DNA from 2 places in the Pseudomonas sp. NPDC087598 genome. Region 2 is predicted to be linked to the other one. Evidence: predicted binding sites of a transcription regulator. Region 2 holds the regulator's gene; the other holds the start of a gene.
The links. The regulator sigma-54, encoded in region 2, starts transcription at its own class of promoters, with help from an activator protein. The targets are predictions, from matches to a motif close to ANTGGCATNNANNTTGCTNT.
Positions count from the first base shown of each region.

Region 1: the regulator sigma-54 is predicted to act here: its motif matches at 2,954-2,973, upstream of ACIOWE_RS15855 (circularly permuted type 2 ATP-grasp protein).

Region 1 covers NZ_JBIUWQ010000026.1:42,581-46,963, forward strand. The annotation lists gene ACIOWE_RS15845 (transglutaminase domain-containing protein) at 1-552, opposite strand, end outside; gene ACIOWE_RS15850 (alpha-E domain-containing protein) at 549-1,499, opposite strand; gene ACIOWE_RS15855 (circularly permuted type 2 ATP-grasp protein) at 1,512-2,921, opposite strand; gene ACIOWE_RS15860 (ribonuclease E inhibitor RraB) at 3,408-3,755, opposite strand; gene ACIOWE_RS15865 (hypothetical protein) at 3,966-4,199, opposite strand.
Region 2 covers NZ_JBIUWQ010000011.1:102,791-107,173, reverse strand. The annotation lists gene rapZ (RNase adapter RapZ) at 1-138, opposite strand, end outside; gene ptsN (PTS IIA-like nitrogen regulatory protein PtsN) at 141-605, opposite strand; gene hpf (ribosome hibernation-promoting factor, HPF/YfiA family) at 617-925, opposite strand; gene ACIOWE_RS08975 (RNA polymerase factor sigma-54) at 999-2,492, opposite strand; gene lptB (LPS export ABC transporter ATP-binding protein) at 2,679-3,404, opposite strand; gene lptA (lipopolysaccharide transport periplasmic protein LptA) at 3,404-3,949, opposite strand; gene lptC (LPS export ABC transporter periplasmic protein LptC) at 3,936-4,383, opposite strand, start outside.

The sequences.
Region 1 (4,383 bases), on a different contig from region 2:
CCCCGACACATAACGCGATGGAATACCCAGACTGCGCGCGCAGGCCAGAAACGCGTGGGCGTGGTCCTGGCAAACCCCGGCACGCCCGGCAAACGCCTCGGCCGCGCTGGTGTCGACTTCGGTCGAGCCCGGCGTGTAGGTCATGTGCTGATTCAGACTGTGCATCAAATCGATCAGCGCAGTACGGTCACGCCGTTGCTTGCAGGATTTTGCCGCAAACGCGCGCAGGGCTTCGTCGGCCTCGGTCAGACGGGTGAAGCGCAGGAATGGCAGCGCCGACTGGCTCTCATGTTCGGCCTCGCGCAACTCGTCGATATCGACTTGCCCCCGGGCGCCGATGATGATCGCTTCGTGCGGCTCATCCATGGTCAGCACGTGCAGAATGTTGCCGAACGGATCGAGTTGCGCGCGCACCGGACGCGGCAGGTCGAGCTGCCAGCTCAGCACGTGCTGGCGCTCGCTGTCGTGAGGCGTCAGTCGCAGATACTGGATGCTCGCCCGCACCTGATCTTCGTAGTGATAGGTGGTCTCGTGGCTTATGGAAAGTCTCATGCAGCCTCCAGATATGAACTGTGAATGGCGTTGCCCAACTGGCGCACCAGCGGAATGAATTCGGTGAGCCAGGCGTGCAGGCCTTCTTCGAGGATTTCGTGAATGCCGGTGTAGCGCAGGCGCGCGTCCATTTCTGCCGCCAGTCGCTGTGCCGGCCGACCGTTGGCCCCAGGCAACTGCGCGAGAATCTGGTCGATTTCTTCGGTACAGGCGCGCAGCGAGCGCGGTACATCGGCGCGCAACAGCAGCAACTCGGCAACATGCCGGGCACCCGGCGCATCGCGATAGATTTCGGTGTAGGCCTCAAATGATGACAAGGCCCGCAGCAAGGCACTCCATTGATAGTAGGCATGAGCGGTGCCGTCACTGACCGCCTCGGCCTGATCGCCAGCCATCTCGTAACGGGCATCGAGCAGGCGCAAGGTGTTGTCGGCGCGCTCGATAAACGTGCCCAGACGAATAAAGCGAAACGCATCGTTGCGCATGATCGTGCCGTAAGAGGCACCACGGAACAGGTGTGAGCGCTCCTTGATCCATTCACAGAAACGGCTCATGCCATAGCGGCTCAAGCCCTGTTCGGCGATCCCGCGAATCTCCAGCCACGTGGCGTTGATGTTTTCCCACATGTCTGCGGTGATCCGGCCGCGCACCGCGTGTGCACTGGCCCGCGCCGCGCCGAGGCAGCTGTAGATGCTCGCCGGATTGGCCGCATCGAGAGCGAAGAAATGCAGCAGGCGTTCGGCGTGCAGTTCGCCGTGACGCTCGAGGTAATCGTCGAGGGTGCCGGTGATCAACAACGGCATGGCCAATTCGTGCAGACCATCGCCGCGACCGTCCTGCGGCATCAGCGACAGCGAATAACTGACGTCGAGCATCCGTGCGAGGTTTTCCGCCCGCTCCAGGTAACGCGACATCCAATACAGATCCGAGGCAGTTCTACTTAACATGGCAAGCTTCCTTCAATCCTCGACCACCCAGGTGTCCTTGGTTCCGCCGCCCTGTGAGGAATTCACCACCAGGGAGCCTTCGCGCAGGGCGACACGGGTCAAACCGCCGGGCACCACCCGGGTTTCGCGACCCGACAAGACAAACGGGCGCAAGTCGATGTGGCGCGGCGCAATGCCGTTTTCGACAAAGGTCGGACAGGTCGACAGCGACAGCGTCGGTTGCGCGATGTAGGCGTGCGGCTTGGCTTTGATCCGCTCGCGGAACGCATCGATTTCCGCCGTCGTTGCTGCTGGTCCGACGAGCATCCCGTAACCGCCGGAACCCTGGGTTTCCTTGACCACCAGATCCGGAAGATTGGCCAGCACATGGGAAAGTTCAGACGGATTGCGGCATTGCCAGGTCGGCACGTTCTTCAGGATCGGCTCTTCGTCGAGGTAAAAACGGATCATGTCGGTGACAAACGGATACACCGATTTATCGTCCGCCACGCCGGTACCAATGGCGTTAGCCAACACCACATTGCCGGAGCGGTAGGACGACAGCAGCCCCGGCACACCGAGCATCGAGTCCGGATTGAACGCCAGCGGATCGAGAAACGCGTCATCGAGACGGCGATAGATCACGTCCACCGCTTTCGGGCCGTCGGTGGTGCGCATGAAGACTTTGTCGTCACGCACGAACAGGTCCGCGCCCTCCACCAGTTCCACGCCCATCTCCCGCGCCAGAAAAGCGTGTTCGAAGAATGCACTGTTGAAACGTCCCGGCGTCAACACGACCACGCTCGGGTCATCGATGGGGCTGGAGCTTTTCAGCGTGTCGAGCAACAGGTTCGGATAATGGTCGATGGGCGCGATGCGCTGCGCGGCGAACAGCTCCGGGAACAGGCGCATCATCATCTTGCGGTCTTCGAGCATGTAGCTGACACCGCTCGGCGTACGCAGATTGTCTTCGAGCACGTAATAGGTGCCGTCACCATCGCGCACCAGATCGACGCCGGAAATATGCGAATAGATATCGCGGTGCAGATCCAGGCCTTGCATCGCCAACTGATACTGCTCGTTGGCCAGCACCTGTTCGGCGGGAATGATCCCGGCCTTGATGATGCGCTGCTCGTGATAAAGGTCGGCGAGGAACATGTTCAGCGCCTTGACCCGTTGGATGCAGCCGCGTTCGACGATTCGCCATTCACTGGCGGGAATGCTGCGCGGAATGGTGTCGAAAGGAATCAGGCGCTCGGTGCCCTGCTCGTCGCCGTAGAGCGTGAAGGTGATGCCGGCACGATGGAACAGCAAATCAGCCTCGCGCCGCCGTTGCGCCAGCAGCTCGTCAGGCGTGTCGGCCAGCCATCGGGCGAACTCCCGGTAATGCGGGCGGACCTGGCCGCCGGCATCGTACATCTCATCAAAATAGGTGCGGATCATGCCGTACTCCTTGTCACCCGGACATACAGGCCTTCGCAAGGCCCGTGCCATCGGCATAAACGCTTTGATTTCAATCGGTTGGATATTCACGCCGCAGGCGCCGCACCATTCCTGTGCGGCAAATGCCCCAACCTGATTGCCCCCGCTTCATTGCGACGCACTGCATCGCCTATCACCAGCATAGTCAGAGTTGATTTCACTGCTCGCCATCGGCTGCGGATAATCCGCGCATTCGCTGCAAAACTTCATCGGCCACCGCGCCACGAGGTACTCGGCTCAACTGCTCTGGACTGCCGTCGCAGCCCGCCCCGCTGTAACCCTGACCGGTTTCCTCTCCTTATCGGTCTTCCCTTTTAGCCACCCTCTCCGGTGGCTTTTTTTTGCCCTGGATTCTTGTTTCAGGGTTTTGCTACGCGGTTTCCGGACGCCGGAAACAACAACGGCCAACCCAAAGGTCAGCCGTTGCTCAACAGTTACTGCAAGAGATCAGTTCAAACGGTGGCGATTGCGCACCTCCTGCTTGACGCCCCAACCCTCGATGATGCCGCCCAGCGGTTCGACCACAGCAGAAAACCCCTGCTCGAAATCGCCGATGTCGTCATATGTCGCGTACATCACTTTGCTCAACTCCAGAGACCACGCGCCATCGTCGCGCACGCTGACCTGGGCATTGATGGATTCACCACGAAATTTGCCTGCTGCCCTGCGCGCCCGGTCCTCGTCCGGGAAAATGGCGTAGAACTCGATGGGATGGAATCGGGAAAAGTCGAAACCGCCTTCTTTCATGCGGCGCAGAACATTGCTGCTGATGTCTTCTTGATAGGCTGTGCTCATGAATCGTCCCCCTCGGATAGATGGATAGACTTTCCGTATTCCCGCCCCGGGCCTTTGGCCTAAGTACTACGGCAACGTGGTTGCGCGCGGGAAACAAGCATGTAGCTGACAAGACCAGACCTTAGCGATCCGTTCGCTGATCTCGCTTGCAGAGTAGCCCCAAGATAGAGCCGCTGCCAAGGCCTGGTGTTTCAAGTGACAGGAAGAATTTCAAATTGGCGTGATGCTGCGGATTTCGATGCTGTTCTGGGTTTTCAGGCTTTTCACGCCGGCATCGGGAGTTCGGCCGTCCAGATCGTTCAGGTCCAGTTCGGCGGCGACAGGCAGGAGCCGTTCCTTGATCAGTCGAGCAGCCTCATCGTCACTGGGGCATTCGGCACGCTCGAAGACCTCATCGACAATTTCACCATGGTCATCCACGAAAGTGACTTTCCACTTTTGCATCGGTGCCTCCTCGATCAAACCCGCAAATGGGCTTACACCTAAATCGACTGGTACGCCGAAAGTTGGTTCAAAAGGATTACAACGAGCGAAGATGAAAAAAACGACATCTTGGGTGCAGGCAGCAAAGTGGGGAGCGTGCTTTTGTGGTGAGGGGATTTATCCCCGTTCGGCTGCGCAGCAGTCG
Region 2 (4,383 bases):
AATCAGCGCGCGTTCGGCCAGTTCCGGCAGCAGGCCGGCCGGCAGATTGTCGATGCAGTAATAACCGTTGTCCTCAAGGACATCCAGGGCGGTGCTTTTACCCGAGCCGGAACGGCCGCTGACAATGATCAAGCGCATGATTAGTGCCCGTTCTGCTCGTCCAGAACGACCTGGTACAAGGCTTCGTTGCTCGCGGCGCTGCGCAATTTATCGCGCACGTCCTTGCGGTCGAGCATGCTGGCGATCTGGCGTAGTAACTCCAGATGTGCATCGGTAGCCGCTTCCGGGACCAGCAAAACGAACAGCAGGTCAACCGGGGCGCCATCGATGGCGTCGAAATCGATAGGGGCTTCAAGGTGCATCAAGGCGCTGATTGGCGACTGGCAACCCTTGAGGCGGCAGTGGGGAATGGCGATGCCGTTACCAAAACCGGTAGAGCCGAGTTTTTCACGGGCGATCAGGGCCTCGAAGACATCTTGCATCTCCAGATCCGGCACTTCGCGGGCGATCAGGTTGGCAATTTGTTCGAGGGCTTTCTTTTTACTGCCGCCCGGCACGTTCACCAGGGAACGGCCGGGGGTCAGGATACTTTCAAGTCGGATCATGGAGTAGGGGGTTATCGACCGGTAGCGCCCTGGAGGAGGCTCTGGGTCTTTTCCTTATGCTTTTTGAGTTGGCGATCCAGCTTGTCGGTCAGTGAGTCGATCGCGGCATACATGTCGTCATGCTCGGCATTGGCGACCACTTCTCCGCCGGGTATATGCAAGGTGGCTTCGATTTTCTGCTTCAGCTTTTCGACGCACATCGTGACTTGCACGTTGGTGATCTTGTCGAAATGGCGCTCCAATCGTTCGAGTTTCTCGTTGATGTAGATGCGCAGCGGTTCGGTCACTTCCAGTTGGTGTCCACTGATGTTGACTTGCATACAGCTTCTCCTTCGTTGCCAGTGCATAAAGCGGCAGGCTGGATAGCCTGCCACTGGAACGCTGTAACGTGGCTTACATCAACCGCTTGCGTTCGCTCGAAGGCGCGATCCCGAGGGATTCGCGGTACGTTGCGAAGGTTGGGCGTCCCCACTTAATGCCTTGTTGCACCAGTAAAACAGCGAAATTGCTGTCACTCAACGGCTTTTTCTGATTTTCCGCGGCAACCAGTTTTTTGATGATCGCGCGGATCGCCGTGGACGAGCATTCGCCGCCTTCGGAGGTGCTTACGTGGCTGGAGAAAAAGTATTTCAGTTCATAAATACCGCGCGGGGTATGCATGAATTTCTGCGTGGTCACCCGGGAAATCGTCGATTCGTGCATGCCGACCGCTTCGGCGATGTCATGCAGGACCAGCGGCTTCATGGCTTCGTCGCCGTATTCCAGGAAGCCGCGCTGATGCTCGACGATCTGCGTGGCCACTTTCATCAGGGTTTCGTTGCGGCTTTGCAGGCTTTTGATGAACCAGCGAGCTTCCTGCAACTGATTGCGCATGAAGGTGTTGTCGGCGCTGGTATCGGCGCGACGCACGAAACCGGCGTACTGGGCGTTGACCCGCAGGCGTGGCACGGACTCCTGATTGAGCTCGACCAGCCAGCGCTCGTTGTCCTTGCGCACGATGACGTCCGGTACGACGTACTCGGCTTCTGTGGACTCGATCTGCGAGCCCGGACGCGGGTTGAGGCTCTGCACCAGTTCGATGACCTGACGCAGTTCGTCTTCCTTGAGTTTCATGCGGCGCATCAACTGGCTGTAATCGCGGCTGCCGAGCAAGTCGATGTAGTCGGTGACCAGACGCTTCGCTTCGGCCAGCCAAGGGGTCTTGGCCGACAACTGGCGCAATTGCAGCAGCAGACACTCGCCGAGGTTGCGGGCGCCAATACCAGCGGGTTCGAATTGCTGGATGCGGTGCAGGACGGCTTCGATCTCGTCCAGCTCGATGTCCAGCTCCGGATCGAACGCCTCAAGGATTTCTTCGAGTGTTTCGTCCAGATAACCCTGATTGTTGATGCAATCGATCAGGGTGACGGCGATCAGTCGATCGGTGTCGGACATCGGTGCCAGGTTCAATTGCCACAGCAAGTGGCTTTGCAGGCTTTCGCCAGCGGAAGTGCGTGTGGTGAAGTCCCACTCGTCGTCATCGCTGCTGGGCAGGCTGCTGGCACTGGTCTGGTAAACGTCTTCCCAGGCCGTATCGACCGGAAGCTCGTTGGGGATACGCTCACTCCAGTCACCGTCCTCGAGGTTGTCCACCGTCGGTGCGGTTTCCTGATAGGAGGGTTCCTGAATCTCGGTGTTGGGCTTCTGTTCGGCGCTGTCGGCCAAGGGATCGGAGTTGTCGAAGTCGTCGCCTTCTTCCTGGCGTTCGAGCATCGGATTGGATTCCAGGGCCTCCTGGATTTCCTGTTGCAGATCCAGGGTCGACAATTGGAGCAGGCGGATGGCCTGTTGCAGCTGCGGTGTCATCGTCAGCTGCTGGCCCATTCTCAAGACTAGCGATGGTTTCATGGCAGGGGCTTAACACCTTATTCGCCGGCGCTATGCGCCATCCACTACAGGGCGCCGGGGCGCCAAACTTAAGCAAATTATATGCCTGAAACTGAAGTGTTTGCCTAGAGCGCTGTAACAATTAAAGCGTATTAAATCCTGCTTGAATCGATACAGCGCCCGGGCGGCTCACCGGGCACTTTGCGCTTACAGGCGGAATTCGTGGCCCAGATACACTTCTTTGACCAGATCGTTGGCCAGGATGGTCGCGGAGTCACCTTCGGCGATCAGTTGACCGTCGTTGACGATGTAGGCGGTTTCGCAGATATCCAGGGTCTCACGCACGTTGTGGTCGGTGATCAACACACCGATGCCCTTGGCCTTGAGGTGGTGGATGATCTGCTTGATGTCGCCGACCGAAATCGGGTCGACACCGGCGAACGGTTCATCGAGCAGGATGAATTTTGGTGCGGTCGCCAGCGCGCGGGCAATTTCCACCCGGCGGCGTTCACCACCCGACAGGCTCATGCCGAGGTTGTCGCGGATGTGGCTGATGTGGAATTCCTGCAGCAGGCTTTCCAGCTCCTTGCGACGGCCGGCCTTGTCGAGCTCCTGACGGGTCTCGAGGATGGCCATGATGTTGTCGGCCACCGACAGTTTGCGGAAGATCGACGCTTCTTGCGGCAGATAGCCGATACCGGCCTTGGCGCGGCCATGCATTGGCTGGTGGCTGACGTCCAGATCGTCGATCAGCACACGACCCTGATCGGCCTGAACCAGGCCGACAATCATGTAGAAGCAGGTGGTCTTGCCAGCGCCGTTCGGGCCGAGCAGGCCGACGATCTGGCCGCTGTCGATCGACAGGCTGACGTCACGCACGACCTGGCGGCTTTTATAGGCCTTGGCCAGGTGCTGAGCTTTCAGAGTTGCCATTACTGGGTTTTCTCGTCGGTTTTCTTCTTCGGCTGGATCACCATGTCGATGCGCGGGCGCGACTCGGTGACTTTGCTGCCGGTAGCGCGACCGGCGCTGGCCAGTTTCTTCACGGTGTCGTAGACGATTTTCTCGCCCTGGGTCGTGTTGTTGTCCTTGTCGACAACCTTGGCCTTGTCGATCAGCACGACGCGATTTTGCGCGGCGTGGTACTGGATCGTCACGCCCCAGCCTTGAACGGGTTTGGTATCGCCAGCAGTTTGCAACTGCTCGAAGTAGGCGAGGTTGCCCACCGAGGTCACCACGTCGATGTCACCGGCCGGCGTGCGAGTAATGGTCACAGTGTTGCCGGTAACCTTCATTGAGCCCTGAGTGATGATGACGTCGCCTTTATAAGTGGCAATGCCATTCTTGTCGTCCAGTTGGGCGTCGTCGGCCTGGATGCGGATAGGCTGTTGCTGATCGTTCGGCAGAGCCCAGGCGCTCACGCTTCCCAGTGCTGCGCCCAGACTGAGCAAAATAGGGAGGGTTTTAACGAGCCTCATACTGTCCTCTTACGTTCGATAGCAGGTGTATCCTGCTTTCCTTCAGATACGCTTTCATTCCCACGCCAGTCGATACACCGCCAGCGCCGTCGATTCTAACGGGTTGCTCGGTCTGCGCATATTGTTCCTGCGGGAACACTGTCATGCGCGTGGAGGTGACCAGTAGATCGCGGTTTTGCTCATCGGTGCGCTTGATGCGTACCGAATCGATCAATTCGACCTGGGTGCCGCCCGAATTCACTTCGCCGCGTTCACTGGTCACGTGCCACGGAAACTCCGTTCCACGGTACATGTTCAGATCGGGCTTGGTGACCAGCGTAATGTCGGTCGCCTTGACGTGTTCGGCCTTTTCGGAGGTCATTTCATATTGCACTTTGCCGTCCGGCAGGTATTGCAGGGTATGCGTATTGGTTGCATACCAGTCGATAGGGGTT